One region of the Arthrobacter sp. P1_A5 genome, then DNA from elsewhere that is predicted to be linked to it. Evidence: riboswitches for the same ligand, from Rfam matches in the RefSeq annotation. Region 1 holds a riboswitch; the other holds the start of a gene.
The links. Region 1 has a riboswitch for cyclic di-AMP ahead of AC1D1S_RS08290 (NlpC/P60 family protein). Riboswitches for the same ligand answer to the same signal wherever they lie in the genome.
Positions count from the first base shown of each region.

Region 1 (7,788 bases):
GCAACAAGGGCAAGGCGATCGCAGCGGCCCTCCGTAAGGTTGCCGACGAGCTGGACGTATAAGGCTTTTGATGACTCAGGAACCTGATCAGTTGCCGGCGCCGGATGCCGGAACCGCAGCGCCCGCCGGGGCTAAAGCAACCGGCCCCAAGCAGGGAATCCGTCCGCGCGCCGGCGTGCCCGTCTGGCGCACCGGCAAGCCTGACGCCTTCCTGGCCGCAGCCGTCGACGTCGCCCGCACCGCGGTGGAGGGCATTGCCCCCGCCGAGCAGATCGGCGAGCACATCGGCGCCCGGAGCGAGGGCGACCGCCTGGTGACCCACCTGTTCGAATCCAGGCTCCCCGGATACCTGGGGTGGCAGTGGTACGCCGTGCTGACACGCAACTCGCGCTCCAAGGTGGTCACGGTGGACGAACTTGGCCTTCTGCCCTCCGAGGACTCCATCCTGGCACCGGCCTGGGTTCCGTGGGCCGAACGGGTCCGGCCGGAAGACGCGCAGGCTGACGAGGCTGCCGAGGCGCCGTCCGGTCCCGAAGCGCCGTCGCAGGCGTCCGACGCCGACCAGCAGGATGACGCTGACGACGACGACGCCGACGACGCTGACACCGCCGACACCGACGACGACGCCGACGACGCCGACACCGACGCCGACGCCGACGACGCCGAGCGGGAACGCTCAACGGGCGAGGCCGACTAGCGGTTGGAAGCGTCCGGGAGCGTGTCTGGGGAGGGCTGGGGCTGATGTCCACGTTCAAATCCCTGCACATCCTGAACTACCGGATCTGGTTCGTCGGCGCCCTTATTTCCAACGTTGGCACCTGGATGCAGCGCACCGCCCAGGACTGGCTGGTGTTCGCCCACCTGACGGCGCACGATGCCGGGGCGGTGGGAATCACGATGGCCCTGCAGCTGGGCCCGCAACTCTTCCTGGCACCCGTGGCCGGACTGGTCGCCGACCGGTTCAACCGCAAGCGGCTCCTGGTGCTGACGCAGTCCGCCATGGCGCTGCTGAGCGCGGGGCTGGGCATCCTGGTGGTCACGGGCGCGGCGCAGCTCTGGCACGTCTACGCCTTCGCCCTGATGCTCGGGGTGGTTTCCGCCCTGGACGCCCCCGTCCGGCAAACCTTCGTCTCGGAACTGGTCCAGGACGACTACCTCCCCAACGCCGTGGCCCTGAACAGCGCGTCTTTCAATGTTGCCCGGATGATCGGTCCGGCCGTCGCCGGCGTGCTCACGGCCGTCGTCGGGCCCGGCTGGGTCTTCCTCATTAATGCGCTCACCTTTGTGCCCCTGTTGCTGAGCCTGGCGAAAATCCCGTCGTCGTCGCTGCGCCGGCTGCCGCGGGCACCGGCGGGCAGGGGCAGGATCCGGGAGGGGCTGCGCTATGTGAGGTACCGTCCGGATTTGATCGTGGTGCTGGTGGCGATCTTCATCGTGGGAACCCTGGGGCTGAATTTCGCCCTGTTCATCGCGGCCATGGTGGGGACCGAATTCGGCCTGGACGCGGGGGCCTTCGGCCTGATGAATTCGATCATGGCCATCGGATCCGTCGCCGGGGCCCTGCTGTCCGCCGGGCGCGGCAAGCCACGGCTGCGGGTCATCTTCGGGGCGGCCGCCGCCTTCGGCGTGACCTCGGGCATCGCAGCGATGGCCCCGAACTACTTCTGGTACGGCGTCGCACTTGTGCCCGTGGGGCTGTTCGCGATCACCATGATGACGAGCGCAAACGGGTACGTCCAGACCACCACAGAGCCCGTAATGCGGGGCCGGGTGATGGCCCTCTACATGGCGATCTTCATGGGCGGAACTCCCCTCGGGGCACCGCTCGTCGGCTGGGTGGCAAACACCGCCGGCCCCCGCTGGTCCATGGCGGTCGCGGCGGGCGCCGGCCTGCTGGCGGCCCTGATCGGGCTGGTGTGGATCATCCGCGCGAAGCACCTGCGGCTCCACTTCAACCGCCGCGCCCACGGGCTGCGGTACTTCCGCGTCGAAAGCCGGACCGGCGCGGCCGGTGCCGGCAGGGACCCGCGGCCGTAGGCATAGCAGGGCGGACGGACCTGAAACGACGACGGCGCCGTCACGGCCTAGGTCCTCAGGGGCCGTGACGACGCCGGACGCAGGGCTACTTCTTCAGTTCCGCCACGACGAAATCGATGCACTCGAGCAGTGCCGAGACATCGTCGGGCTCGATCGCCACGAAGGTGGCGATGCGCAGCTGGTTGCGGCCCAGCTTGCGGTACGGCTCGGTGTCGACGACGCCGTTGGCCCGGAGCACCTTGGCGATGGCCGCGGCGTCGATCGAGTCATCGAAGTCGATCGTGGCGATCACGTTCGAGCGGTCCTCGGCCTTGGCCACGAACGGCGTGGCGTATTCGGACGCTTCGGCCCAGCGGTAGATGCGGCCGGCAGAATCCGCGGTCCGGCCGGCGGCGAAGTCCAGGCCGCCGTTGGCGTTGAGCCACTGCACCTGGGCGTCCAGGGTCACCAGGGTGGCCAGCGCGGGGGTGTTGTAGGTCTGGTTCAGCCTGGAATTGTCGATCGCCGTCTGGAGGTCAAGGAAGTCGGGAATCCAGCGGTTGCCGGCCTTGATCCGTGCCGCCCGTTCCAGCGCGGCCGGGGAGAACAGGCCCAGCCACAGGCCGCCGTCGGATGCGAAGTTCTTCTGCGGCGCGAAGTAGTACACGTCCGACTCCGCCACGTCCACGTCCAGCCCGCCCGCGGCCGAGGTCGCGTCCACGAGCACCAACGACCCCTCGTCGGCGCCGGCCACCCGCTGGACGGGTGCGGCAACGCCGGTTGAGGTCTCGTTCTGCGGCCACGCATAGACGTCGACGCCGGCCTCCGCCCGGGCGGTGGGGCGGGTGCCGGGTTCGGCCTTGATGATGGAGGACTCGGCAAGGAACGGCGCCTTGTTGGTGGCGGAAGCGAACTTCGAGCCGAACTCGCCGAAGGACAGGTGCTGCGCCTTGTTCTCCACGAGCCCGAAGCTGGCAATGTCCCAGAACGCGGTAGATCCGCCGACGCCCAGCACCACTTCATAGCCTTCCGGTGCCCGGAAGAATTCGCTGAGGCCGCTGCGCACCGAGCCGACCAGGTTCTTCACGGGCGCCTGGCGGTGGGAGGTCCCCAGCAGCTTCGACGATGCCGCGGCCAGGGCGTCCATCTGTTCCGGCCGGACTTTGGACGGGCCGGCGCCGAACCGTCCGTCCTTGGGCAGGAGGTGGGCGGGGATCGTGATGCTGGTGTCGCTCACAGTGGCTCCAATTTTCGGCTGGTTCGTAGCGTGGCTGGGAGGTGGCGGGCAGGGATGGCTACCACGGACACCCCTCTTCATTCTGCCTGTCTTATTTTGCCTGACAGCTCCCGGCGATACAGAAAAAGGCCTGTCATAGTCCGGTCATTGAGACGCCGGGGACGGCCGGCCGGCTGGGGCTGGGACAATAGCTTCAGGTCGATCGAAAGATTATCCGGAGTAATTCAAAATAGGCTAGGCTGGCATGCGAACGTACGGCGGTTCCCGCCTGGGCGCATCCTGCATGCAGCCCGCACGCGGTACGGTGGGAATGACGCTAGGACTGCGCTCGAGGAGCTGAGCTGAATGACGGATCTGATCGATACTACGGAGATGTATCTTCGGACCATTCTGGAACTTGAAGAAGAAAACATCGTTGCCCTCCGCGCCCGCATCGCCGAACGGCTCCGCCACTCCGGCCCCACTGTGTCCCAGACGATCGGCCGGATGGAGCGCGACGGGCTGGTGGTTGTTTCCGGCGACAGGCACCTTGAACTGACGGAAATCGGACGGAAACGTGCAATCGGTGTCATGCGCAAGCATCGTCTGGCCGAACGCCTCCTCGCGGACGTGATCGGGCTCGACTGGGCCTACGTCCACGAGGAAGCGTGCCGCTGGGAACATGTCATGAGCGAACGCGTCGAGCGAAGAATCTTCGAGATGCTCAACCACCCGACAGTCTCGCCTTACGGAAACCCTATTCCGGGGCTGGCGGATCTTGGCGGCGTGCCCAACGGCGCCCCCGTGGACAGGCCCGTGAACCTGCTGGAGGCCATGGCCGGCTACGGGGTAACTTCCCGGGTTACGGTCAACCGGCTCGCGGAGCCGATCCAGGTGGAGCCGGAGCTTCTGGCCCAGCTCGACGAGGGCGGAATCCGGCCTGGCGCGCTGGTCTCGCTGGAGCGGGTGGGGGAGTACATCTCGGTCCGCGTCCCCGATATCGAAGGTGCCCTGGAACTGCCGCCCGAGGTTGCCGCGCACGTCTTTGTAACAGTCGCCTGACCAGCCACTACGCGCCGGTCATGGGACGACCCACGAGTTGTCCACAATTGCGGTTACGGATTTATTACCGGGCGGCTTAATCGCCTATAGTTAGTGCCCAGTACCGATACCAAAGCGTTACCTGATCCGAAGCCGAGCCCTGCCAGCGGATCAGTCGCAGAACTACCTCCTGGCAGGGGCGGGGGAACCACTTTCGGCTGCTACTTCGGCAGCCTTGGGGTGAAGTCCGTCAGCGGCAAGCAGCTTCCACCGAAGGATCCCCTAGGGATGCCTCTGTGCGTGGCTGCCTGCAACGGCGGACCGGGTCTTTGATCTCTCTGACCCGAATCCGACAGCTAACTTCGCAGGCCATCCAGAGAGGAACCCTTCTTGACCACCCAGACCGCCAGGGGCCGTCGCCGCGCGACCGGTCCCGCTCCGGAGCCGCGTCCCGTCGTCGCACACACGGCCGAACGCCCGCGGGACGTGCACCGCGATGAACGCCGTCGCCGTCGCAGTCCGTTCCGCCAGGTCACGGACTTTGCCGCGGCAAGCGGAGTCGGGCAGAAGGCCGGGATCGCACTGGCCGCAACTGGTCTGGTTCTTACCGTGACGGTCCCCGTCACGAGCCCGGTGATGGCTTCGAATCCGGGCGGATCCGGCGCGCTCTCCGCCGCCGTGCAGCCGGATGTCACCGCTGCCGCCGCCGCCAAGGTCGACTTCAACCGCACGGCCGTCACCACGAAGGGCGATCCGGACGGGAAACTCAAGCAGCTGCTGAGCGCCCAGTCTGTGGGCACGATCACCCGCGCGGCATCGGCCGGCACCCTGGGTGCGCCGCTCGACCAGCTGGTCACGGCCTCGCCCTTCGGCTACCGTGTCAGCCCCATTACCGGGGGCGCGGGGGAGTTCCACCGCGGCCAGGATTTCGCCGCCCAGTGCGGCACGGCGGTCCACGCGGCCGCCAGCGGCACCGTGACCTTCAACGGCTGGCATCCCTTCGGCGGGGGGAACCGCGTGGTCATCGATCACGGCAACGGCCTGGAGACCACGTACAACCACCTGTCCTCGGCTTCGGTCAAGGTCGGCCAGAAGGTTTCCCGCGGTGACGTCGTCGCCATGAGCGGAACCACCGGCGCCTCCACGGGCTGCCACCTCCACTTTGAAGTGATGGTCAACGGCGATGTCGTTGACCCGCTCGGCTGGCTCTAAAAAGACGATGGGCTGCTCTCAACTTCCTGTGACACGCCGTGATCTGAATGTGACATTGGATCAGGACTGCTGTAGGGTTTGAAGCACGCCAACTTTTCCGAAGTTGGCGCTCTTGAGTGGATTGCCTAGCTCTGCCACCGCTCAAGGTCCGTTCGCATTACATCGTCTGGCAGGGGCGGGGGAACCAATTTTGGCCTTCGAAAGAAGGCCTTGGGGTTAAGTCGCAAAGCTTCCCAGGAAGCAGCGCGGCCGGGTGACTCCCATCCGAATCCGACAGCTCACCTCGTAGGCATTGGGAGAGGCTACTTTCGTGTCTTCACGCCACAATTCTGCGCGCATGCGCACCGGCGAGGCTCTGTCGAGCCCGCTGGAATCCACATCACGTGCCGCCCTTGCCGGCGCCCGGATTGGATCACGTTCCGCAGGCTCAATCGCTACCGAGCCCGGACAGCATGCAGTTTCCGCTTTTGGCGCGTCTTCGCAGTACACCCTTCGCTAAGTAACCCATTTCGGGGCGATCCGGCGTACCCCCAAGATGCCGGAGCGTCCTCAGTCCGTGCCCGAAAGCGCGCGGTCCAAGGATCACGAAAGAGAGAACTTAATGACTACTCGTGCAAACGTTGCACGGCACCGCGCCGAGGTCACCAAGACCAACTCGCTGGCTGTAATTGCTAAGGCTGTCGGCGACAACGCCGGCGGCATGGGCCGTCAGGCCGCGGTCATCGCCGCAGCTTCCGGTCTGGTCCTGACCAGCGGAATCGCAGCCAACGCTGCTGAAACCAATGTTCAGCGCGAATCCACCTCCGCTTCGGCCCTGGAAGTCCAGTCCGCAGCTCCGGCCACCATCTCGGCCGCTTCCACCATCGCGATCTCCTACGAGAAGCCCGCCGTGACCACCACGCCGGCTCCCGTCGTCGAGGCTCCCAAGCCCGTCGTGAAGGTCCAGGACGCCACGGCCACGGCTACAGCCACCCGCGCCGGCGGCACCGAGCTTGGCGTCAGCGGCGGCGTCGCTGCCCAGGCCCCCGCGGGCATCGGAAGCGGCGCAGGCGCGACCATCGCCGCTGCTGCCTACGCACAGATCGGCGTGGCGCAGGACTGCACCGCCCTCGCCACCAACGCCCTGGCCGCGGCCGGCATCCACTACCACGGCTGGCCGGCAGGTTACCTTTCCCTGGGCCGCACCGTGAGCGCCGCCGAGGCACGCCCGGGCGACCTCGCCTACTACCAGAACGGCGGCGTGGGCATGGCTCACATCGCGGTCTACGTCGGCAACGGCATGGCAGTGCACGGCGGCTGGAACGGCGGCACCACCGCGCTGTACAGCGTCAACGTCGGCTCCGGTCCGGTCTTCATCCGCGTCGGCGCCTAAGCACGAACCCCAGCATTCCGAAAGACCCCCGCCTCCAGGCGGGGGTCTTTTGCGTTGCCGCGCAGTGAACTTTCCGCGCTGAGGACCGCGCCGGTGAAAAAATATTCGGTGATMCGGCACTTGAGTGTTTACTCTTGTGTTGTCGATCCATAGCCCGACCATGCAGAGGGCAGCCGGCCCTCGTGCCGCTGGCGGGTGCGGCCGTGAAGAGGTATGCGGATGCGCACTCTCGTTCTGAATGCTGGATATGAACCGCTGGCGGTCATCACCTTCCGCCGGGCGCTCGTCCTTGTCCTGACCGGAAAGGCCAGCGTGGTGGCCGAAGGGGACGACCCCGTGGTCGGCCCCCAGGACATTTTGGGCCGCCCGTCCGTGATCCTGCTGAACCGCTACATCCGGCCAAGGTACAACACGATGACTGCGGTGAGCCGCCGCGGCGTGCTGCGCCGGGATGCCCACCGCTGCGCGTACTGCGGCAAGGCTGCCCACACCATCGACCACATCCAGCCCAAATCGCGGGGCGGAGCCGACTCCTGGGAGAACCTGGTGGCGGCGTGCCTGCGGTGCAACAACGCCAAGAGCGACCATACGCCGGCGGAGATGGGCTGGAAGATCGGTTTTGTTCCGGGCCCGCCAAAGGGTGCCATCTGGCAGATCAAGGAACTCGAGAAGCCGACGCCGGCCTGGGATCCGTTCCTGCTGCCTGAATCGGCTGCCTGATCGGCCTCCTAGCTGATTGATCAGCCGGTGAAGACGCTGCCGGCGCACATTACGGCTTGTTCAGTGGCCGCTGGCGCCGCGCTAGGCTGAACCGATGGAGTTCGATGCCATCATTCTCGCCGGGGGGCGGTCCTCACGCCTCGGCGGCGTGCCCAAATCCGGGCTGATCTACGACGGCGCCACCCTCCTGGAGCGGTCACTGCGGGCCGCG
Region 1 covers NZ_JBFTZL010000038.1:14,509-22,296, reverse strand. Annotated here, with positions in the region: gene AC1D1S_RS08320 (cold-shock protein) at 1-62, shown strand, start outside; gene AC1D1S_RS08315 (DUF3027 domain-containing protein) at 71-697, shown strand; gene AC1D1S_RS08310 (MFS transporter) at 742-2,037, shown strand; gene serC (phosphoserine transaminase) at 2,123-3,253, opposite strand; gene AC1D1S_RS08300 (iron-dependent transcriptional repressor DtxR) at 3,599-4,294, shown strand; cyclic di-AMP (ydaO/yuaA leader) riboswitch at 4,445-4,659, shown strand; gene AC1D1S_RS08295 (M23 family metallopeptidase) at 4,664-5,485, shown strand; cyclic di-AMP (ydaO/yuaA leader) riboswitch at 5,622-5,791, shown strand; gene AC1D1S_RS08290 (NlpC/P60 family protein) at 6,087-6,857, shown strand; gene AC1D1S_RS08285 (HNH endonuclease) at 7,077-7,577, shown strand; gene mobA (molybdenum cofactor guanylyltransferase) at 7,672-7,788, shown strand, end outside.

Region 2 (7,504 bases), on a different contig from region 1:
GGTGCCTCGGGGGCCGCCGGGCCGGCCGGCGTCGCCGTGGAGCGGGGCAGGGTTCCTGTGGCCTGGTCTGTGAATGTCATGGCTCAACTTTCCCGGCGGCCCATATGAAGGCTTTAGGGTCAAGCTGTGCGGGGGCTGTGGAAGTCGGGGCAGCCGGGCGGGTCGGGCCCGGCTACGCACAAAGGGAGCGCGCCAGTATCTGCCGCGGCATACCCGGGGGGCGGCTGGGATAGGCTCGCTTGGGACCGAAACGAGCATTGATTCCAACTGTAAGGGGCGGGGAATTCCTTGGATCTATTGGGCGGCATGGGCCGCGACGAGCTCCGCATCTTTTCGTGGGTTGCGGCCACCGTCTTCGCGCTTGTGGCCGGCGTCTGGCGTCCGCGCAGGCTTTATTGGACTGCCCTTGGTTCCGTCCTGCTCTTCGCGGCCCTCAACGCGGGTGCCGGGATCTACGTCCTGAACCATTTCGGTGATTCGCGCTGGTCTGCAGGGGGAGAACCGCCGCTGAGCGCTCCGTCGTTTTCCGGGACGCCAGTCGTGGGGCAGTTTCTGGGCCCACTGGACTCCGCTCTGAACGGAGTGGTTGGTGGGGTGAACGAGTTCCTGGCATTCAAGCAGGCACTTCCCGTAGCGCTGGACTTCCTTGCCGCATCCGGCTGGGCCCTGCTGGTTTCGTTCCCGCTTGCCGTTCTCGCCGCCGGCATCAGTTTCGCCGTGGCCAGGCGCCGAACAGCGGACTTCGAGAAATACCGTGCCACCGTTGACCTCCTCAAGGATGAGCTTGAGCAGGTCAAGCGGCAAATTTCTGCAGGGAATGCCGTCTACACGGCACTCCCTGCAGAGGACGAGGTCAATGATGTGCGGCCCAGACTGGCGCGCCGAGGATGATTCAGGTGCGTGCTGGAGTTGGCGTAGGTCCACTTAGCCATGTGGAGGCCGCCAAACCGAGCTGTGAAAAAACCGCCATTCTCGGCTAGCAGTCACACACAGGAGGCCCCGGATCCACGTGGATCCGGGGCCTCCTGTCCGGGCTGGTTAGGGCCGGTTTAGTACCAGTTGTGTGCGTAGTGGAAGTTCAGGGCGCCGCAGGGGGAGCCGTAGCGCGACTTGACGTAGTTCAGGCCCCAGTTGATCTGGGTCCGGTAGTTGGTCATGTAATCGGCGCCGGCGCTCGCCATCTTCGAGGCGGGCAGGGACTGGACCACGCCGTAGGCGCCGCTGCTGGCGTTCGTGGCGGTGGTCTTCCAGTCGGATTCCTTGGTCCACAGCTTGTGCAGGCACTGCATCTGGCCGGGTGCCCAGCCATAGCTTCCCAGCTGGGACGCGGCGTAGGCCTGCGCGCCGGCGGGGTCGTCGATTGCGACCGGTGCGGGTGCCGGTGCGGGGGCCGGAGCGGCTGCCGGTGCCGGAGCGGGAGCGGGAGCTGCCGCGGGAACCGGAGCGGGAGCGGGGGCTGCCGCGGGAACCGGAGCAGGTGCGGGGGCTGCCGCTGCTGCCGGCGCGGCAGCAGCTGGGGCAGGGATCAGCGCTTCGGCTGCCTTAACCTCCGAGATCTGGGGAGCCACGTTCTTTTCCGCTGGAGCGCCCGGCCCAGCCACCTGGACCCGCTCGAAGTTGAGCTTGGCCAGCGGGTCGGCGATCGTGGCCGCCTGGCTCGCAACATTCGCCGTGTGGGCGCCCGGCTCTGCCGCCTGGCTGGCGGCGCCGCCACCCAGCAGCAGTGCGCACGCGGCGGTGACGACGGCGGCACGGCGGCCGGTTACACCGAGCCCGGCGGCGAACCGCGACAGGGCGGATGCCTGCTTGACCGGTTCGGCGCGGTGGCGCGACTTGGCTGCGCCAACTGAGCGGGAATGCGAACCGCCGTCAGGGCGTGTTTGTACCTGGAATTCAGTCATGGTGGCCTCTCAACGCCGGCGGAGTTAGCTGTCGGGTTCGGATGAGGTCATCCGGCCGCACGGAACATCACGTGTCGGCTTCACCCCGAGGGCGCATGAAAGCAGAATGCCCGGGAACTCTGGGTCCCCCGCCTCTGCCTGGTCCAGCGGAATCCGGGAAGCGGCAGAGTTTGGCGTCCGTCCGGATATGCGGCACCGATGGCGGCGCACGCTAACGACGCTACAGGACCTGGCCGCTTAAGTCACATTTTGGTAACAGGAGTCACAGTGCCGGGGTGTCGGGTTGCGCCGGGTTCACGGGCCGGCCGGTCCGGGCCGTTTGCGCCGACGGCGGCCGTTCCGGTTAAGCCGGCGGCGGCGCGGCGGGCAGCCGCACGGCGAACTCCGTGCGGCCCGGCCGGGACGTGACCTCGACTGTTCCTCCGTGGGCCTCCACGATCGACTGGACAATGGACAGGCCCAACCCGCTGGTGCCCTCGGGCGTCGGCGCGGCGGTCGCCGTGCCGTGACCTCCGCGGCGGCCGGAAACGGCGCCGGAGGACGAGCGTGCGGGAGCCCCGGACCCGACCCTCGCCGTCGCGACGGCAGAATCGGCGGGGACGGCTGCGGGGTTCGACGCCGGATTGGTGCGCGAGGCGTCGGCCCGGGCGAAACGGGCGAAGACCCGGCCGATAAATTCCGGGGCGATGCCGCTGCCATTGTCTGTCACGGTGACCACGGCACTGCCGTCAGCCGAGCGCATAACGCCCGTGACCACCTTGGTCCCGGGTTCCGTGTGCTTGCGCGCATTGGACAGCAGGTTGGCGAGGACCTGGTGAAGCTGGGTCGCATCACCGCGCACCACCACGGGCTCGTCCGGAAGTTCCAGCTGCCAGATGCGGTCCGGGGCCATGACTTTCTCATCGCTGACCGTCTCGATGGCCAGCTGGGTGAGGTCGACGTCGGAGATTTTGAGCGGCTGCCCCTCGTCCAGGCGCGCCAGCAGCAGCAGGTCCTCCACGAGCGTGGTCATCCGCTCGGACTGGCTTTGCACACGGGCGAGGGACCTCTCGCCGTCGGGGGTGAAATGCTCGGTCATCCGCATCAGCTCCGTGTAGCCGCGGATGGCCGTCAGCGGGGTGCGGAGCTCGTGCGAGGCGTCGGCGACGAACTGCCGGACCTTCATCTCACTCTCCTGCCGCGCCTCGAGAGCGTTGGAGACGTTGTCCAGCATCTTGTTCAGCGCGTAGCCCACGCTGCCCACTTCCGTTCCGGGATGGGCAGCCGACGTCGGGACGCGGACCCCGAGCGCCACCTCGCCGGCGTCCAGCGGGAGACGGGAGACGTTGGTGGCGACCTCGGAGAGCTGTTCCAGCGGCTTCATGGTCCGCCGGATCAGGGCCGTGCCGGCGAGCCCGATCAGCACGAGCCCGCCTGCGGACACCACCACCATGGTCCAGACCAGGGAGGCCAAGGTGTTTTGTTTTTCAGCCAGCGGGAGTCCGGTCACAATCACGTCGCCGTACGGTGTACGCGCGGCCGTGAGCCGGTAGGCGCCGGCCGAAAGGCTGCGGTCCACGGACACGCCGCTCGGGGTCAGGGCCAGGAGAACCTTGTTGTCGGAGGGGGAGAGGCTCTTGACCGCGCCGTCCGCGGCCAGGAATCCGGCCCTGCTGACTTCGCCGTCGACTATCCGTGCGTTAAGCGTCCCGACGCCCTGTCCCCGGGCTTCGAGGGGGTCGGGGCGCCTGCCCGAATCGTCCGAGGAGGGCCGGCCGAACTCGCTCGAACGGTGGGAGGCCTGGTCCAGCTGGGTGTCGAGCTGCCGGGTGAGGAAGAGGTCCATGGAGGCGTAGCTGAACAAGCCCACAGCGCCGCAGATGGCCACGAGCAGCGCCATGGCGACCAGGACCAGCCGGGTGCGCAAATGCCACGTCGACGGGTTGCGCCAGTCGCGTCCGGGGACGCGGGTCATGCCGGAAAGTGAGGGCACGGATCAGTCCGCCGGTTTCAGGACGTACCCGGCTCCGCGCACCGTGTGGATCATGGGAGCGTGGTTGGCGTCGACCTTCTTGCGGAGGTAGGAAATGTACAGTTCCACGATGTTCGCCTGGCCGCCGAAGTCGTAGTCCCAGACACGGTCCAGGATCTGGGCCTTGCTGATGACCCGTTTCGGGTTTTCCATGAGGTAGCGCAGCAGCTCGAACTGCGTGGCGGTCAGGTGCATTTCCTCACCGGCCCGGGTGACTTCGCGGGTGTCGACGTTGAGCACGAGGTCTCCCACCACGAGTTCGGCGGTGTCCATGGCGGCCACTCCGGAGCGCTGGACCAGCCGGTGCAGGCGCAGCAGCACCTCTTCCATGCTGAACGGCTTGGTGACGTAGTCATCGCCGCCGGCCGCCAGTCCGGTGATGCGGTCCTGAACGGCATCCTTGGCGGTGAGGAACAGCGCCGGCACCTCAGGCGCGAACGCGCGGATCCTGTTCAGCAGTTCGACGCCGTCGAACCCGGGCAACATCACGTCCAGCACCAGCACGTCGGGGCGGAACTCCTTGGCGAGCCGGACGGCTCCGGGCCCGTCCTCGGCCACGGCCACGGACCAGCCGGCCATCCGCAGCCCCATGCTCATGAGCTCGGAGAGGCTGGGCTCGTCATCCACCACGAGGGCGCGGATGGGGGAGCCGTCCGGATGCGTGAGCTGGGGAAGGTTGTTGGTCATGGAGTGCGAAGTGGCCATGGGGACAACTCTCCGATCTGCCGGTTAGGCCGGGCTTTGGGGACCCTGTGCGGCACCTGTGAATCCCAGCCTAGCGAGCTGGATGCCGTTGCGGGACCGTACGGGCCGCAACGGCCATGTTCAATCCGCCCTTCCCGTCCGGCAACGTCACAGGCCGGGCTGTCGGCCCGCACAGCCCAAGCACAGGATCGCTCACCACGCTGGGGTGAACACCGATCCGCACCCTAAAGGAGAAATACCATGAGCGGTCAGCATCCCGGAGCCGGTTCCGGAGCAGCCCCCGAGTCAGCCCCTGTACCCGCCCCCACGCCCACCACCGGCGCGCCAGCGGCGCCCGCGCCCGTAACCACACCCCGTACTGCCTGGCAGTCCGGCGCCGGACACCCCGACGGCGGAACAGTCCAAACCGGGCACGCCGATGCCGGACACGCTGACGCCGGACAGGCTGACGCCGGACGCACCGGCGGCGGGCACGCCGAGGCCGGGCGGCCGGAAGCAGGCGCTGCCGGGGGCTGGGGCGCGCTTCCGGTTTGGCAGGTTCCGGCATCGGAACCTGCCTGGGGCATGCCCCGGCAGGAACCTGTCCCCGCCGCAGCCACAGGCTGGGGCGCGCCGGGAACTTCCGCCAAGACGGCCTCGGCGGCGAAGCCCTGGACCCTCAAGCGGGGGCTCGCCGTCGCCGGCGCCGCCGCAGTCCTGGCCGTCGGCGCCGGGGCCGGCGTCTATGCCCTCACCTCAAGCGCAACGGCAGCCACCGGTGCGGCCGGCGGGGCGGCAGCCGGCGGACCCGGCGGCCAGGGTGTCGCCCCAGGCGTGCCAGGTTCAGCACAAGACGGTTCCGCGCAAGGTGGTTTCGCGGGCGGCGGCATGCCGGGGCAGGGCGGTCCCGGCCACTTCGCTGCCGGTGGCATGGGCAGCGGGCTTTCCGCGGCAGTGCACGCCGAATACGTGGTGCTGCAAGGAAGCGCATACACCACGATGGCCGAGCAGTTGGGCACAGTGAGCGAGGTCAGCTCGTCCTCCGTGACGGTCAAGAGCAGCGACGGTTTCACGCGCAGCTATGCGCTGGGCAGCGACGTGGTGGTGAGTAATCTGCAACAGCGGCGCCAGCAGGCCGGCGGCACGGGCACGCAGCTGAGCGTCGCGGACATCGTCGCGGGCGGGACGGTGCGGATCGTGGCGGCCAAGGACGGTTCCGGCTACACGGCGGCCTCCGTCATGCTGGTCGCGGCGACAGCCACCGGCCAGTCGAACTGAACCGCCGCGGCCGGCATCGCCGCCGTGCCTTGCGGGCGGCGATGCCGGCTGCCCACTCCGTGGACCGCCTCGCAGGCAGCGGTGGGCAGGCGCGGTTTGGCCCAACTTGCCGTGCTGTGAATGATTTACCCGACGCCATCGACGTTGACCGAATAATATTCGATGAAGCGCACTTGCTGACCTTCCGGTCAGTAAAACACTTGTTATTTTATTGCCGCTACAGAATTGTGACTTGCGCTACAAATCCTCGATCTGTCTCACTATGTGGAACCTGGGGTCCATTGTTACTTGCACGTTTACATTGTTACGTTGCACACTTCAATTGTGAACAAGAACTCAACAGCACCTGCAGCCGCAGCTTCCTGGATCAGCACACCCGCTGGTACCGAGATGCGCTGTTGTCGAATGCACGCCTAACTTTTACACCCCTAAAGGTTTCTAGGCATTCGCCCCCAAGCCCAGAGTCGGGCGCCCCTCCCCAATTTCATTGCGGGGAAAGAAGCATTCGAGCCGCGATGACGGCCATTCACATTGAGGTAAGCATTCCATGTCAGTTGCATCCGGATACGTCCACATCTCCGTCCGTAACGCCAGCAAGGCCGGCCAGGCCTCAGGGATCCGCCAGGGCTTTGGCGGGCGCTCCGCGTTCGCCCCCGCCGGATCCGCGGGCAGCTTCCCCGCCCCCGGATATGCAGCGCAGGGCTACAACCCTGACTCCTACGGCCAGCTCCGTGCCGTCCCCCCCGCCCCCGCCACGGCACCCACCCCGGTGATCGCCCCGGGTGCCGGCAGCCCGGTCCGTCCGGCCCCCAGCGACAACGTCGCCCGCGGCTTCGTGCTGTACATGGGCATCGACGAGGAAACCGCTGCTGCAGCCGGCACATCCATCGCCAAGCTTGCCCAGGAAATCCGGGCCTACGCACAGTCGCTCGTGGCCGGTGCCGAAAGCTATGCCGCCGTCGCCGTCGCGCCGGCCAGTGCCCCGGGTTCCGCCCTCGACGTCGTCCGCTCGACCTTCGGTGACCCCACCGCGGGGGCCCGCCAGCGCACCGAGACCGCCCGCCTGCAGCAGCCGCAGGATCCGCGGCCTTCCGGGGTGCTGATCGACCTCGCCCGCCGTGAGGTGCACCTCGACGGCGAATCCCTGAACCTCACGTTCAAGGAATTCGAACTCCTGAACTACCTCGTGGAGAACGGCACCCGCACCGTGGGCCGCGACGAGCTCCTCGAAGGCCTGTGGCGGAACGCCGAAGAGGTCCCGAACGAGCGGACCATCGACGTCCACATCCGCCGCCTGCGTTCCAAGCTCGGCCGCCTCGCCAACACCGTGCGCACCGTGCGCGGCCAGGGCTACCGGTTCTACGAGCACCCCGAGGTGGTTGTCTGGGCCGCTCCGGAATACTCGATCTAGCTTCCAGCCCACGCAAAGCGCCCGTTCCCTGCCCAGGGAGCGGGCGCTTTCGCGTTTCCGGAAGCTTCAGTGGCTTTCCGCCGGCAGCCACATTCCCCGACGGGCGCATTGGGTGGGCTGGCTGACGGGCCTCTGCCGCCGCTGCTGGTGGGTCGCGGTTAGACTCTGTTGCCTTTTGGGGGTCCGGCGTAGTCTCGGACCGTTGAGCCGACTATTGGG
Region 2 covers NZ_JBFTZL010000145.1:1,810-9,313, reverse strand. Annotated here, with positions in the region: gene AC1D1S_RS16210 (hypothetical protein) at 289-891, shown strand; gene AC1D1S_RS16205 (aggregation-promoting factor C-terminal-like domain-containing protein) at 1,050-1,901, opposite strand; cyclic di-AMP (ydaO/yuaA leader) riboswitch at 1,901-2,060, opposite strand; gene AC1D1S_RS16200 (sensor histidine kinase) at 2,245-3,855, opposite strand; gene AC1D1S_RS16195 (response regulator transcription factor) at 3,877-4,617, opposite strand; gene AC1D1S_RS16190 (hypothetical protein) at 4,858-5,874, shown strand; gene AC1D1S_RS16185 (winged helix-turn-helix domain-containing protein) at 6,422-7,285, shown strand.
Region 2: another riboswitch for cyclic di-AMP. It lies ahead of AC1D1S_RS16205 (aggregation-promoting factor C-terminal-like domain-containing protein); the one in region 1 lies ahead of AC1D1S_RS08290 (NlpC/P60 family protein).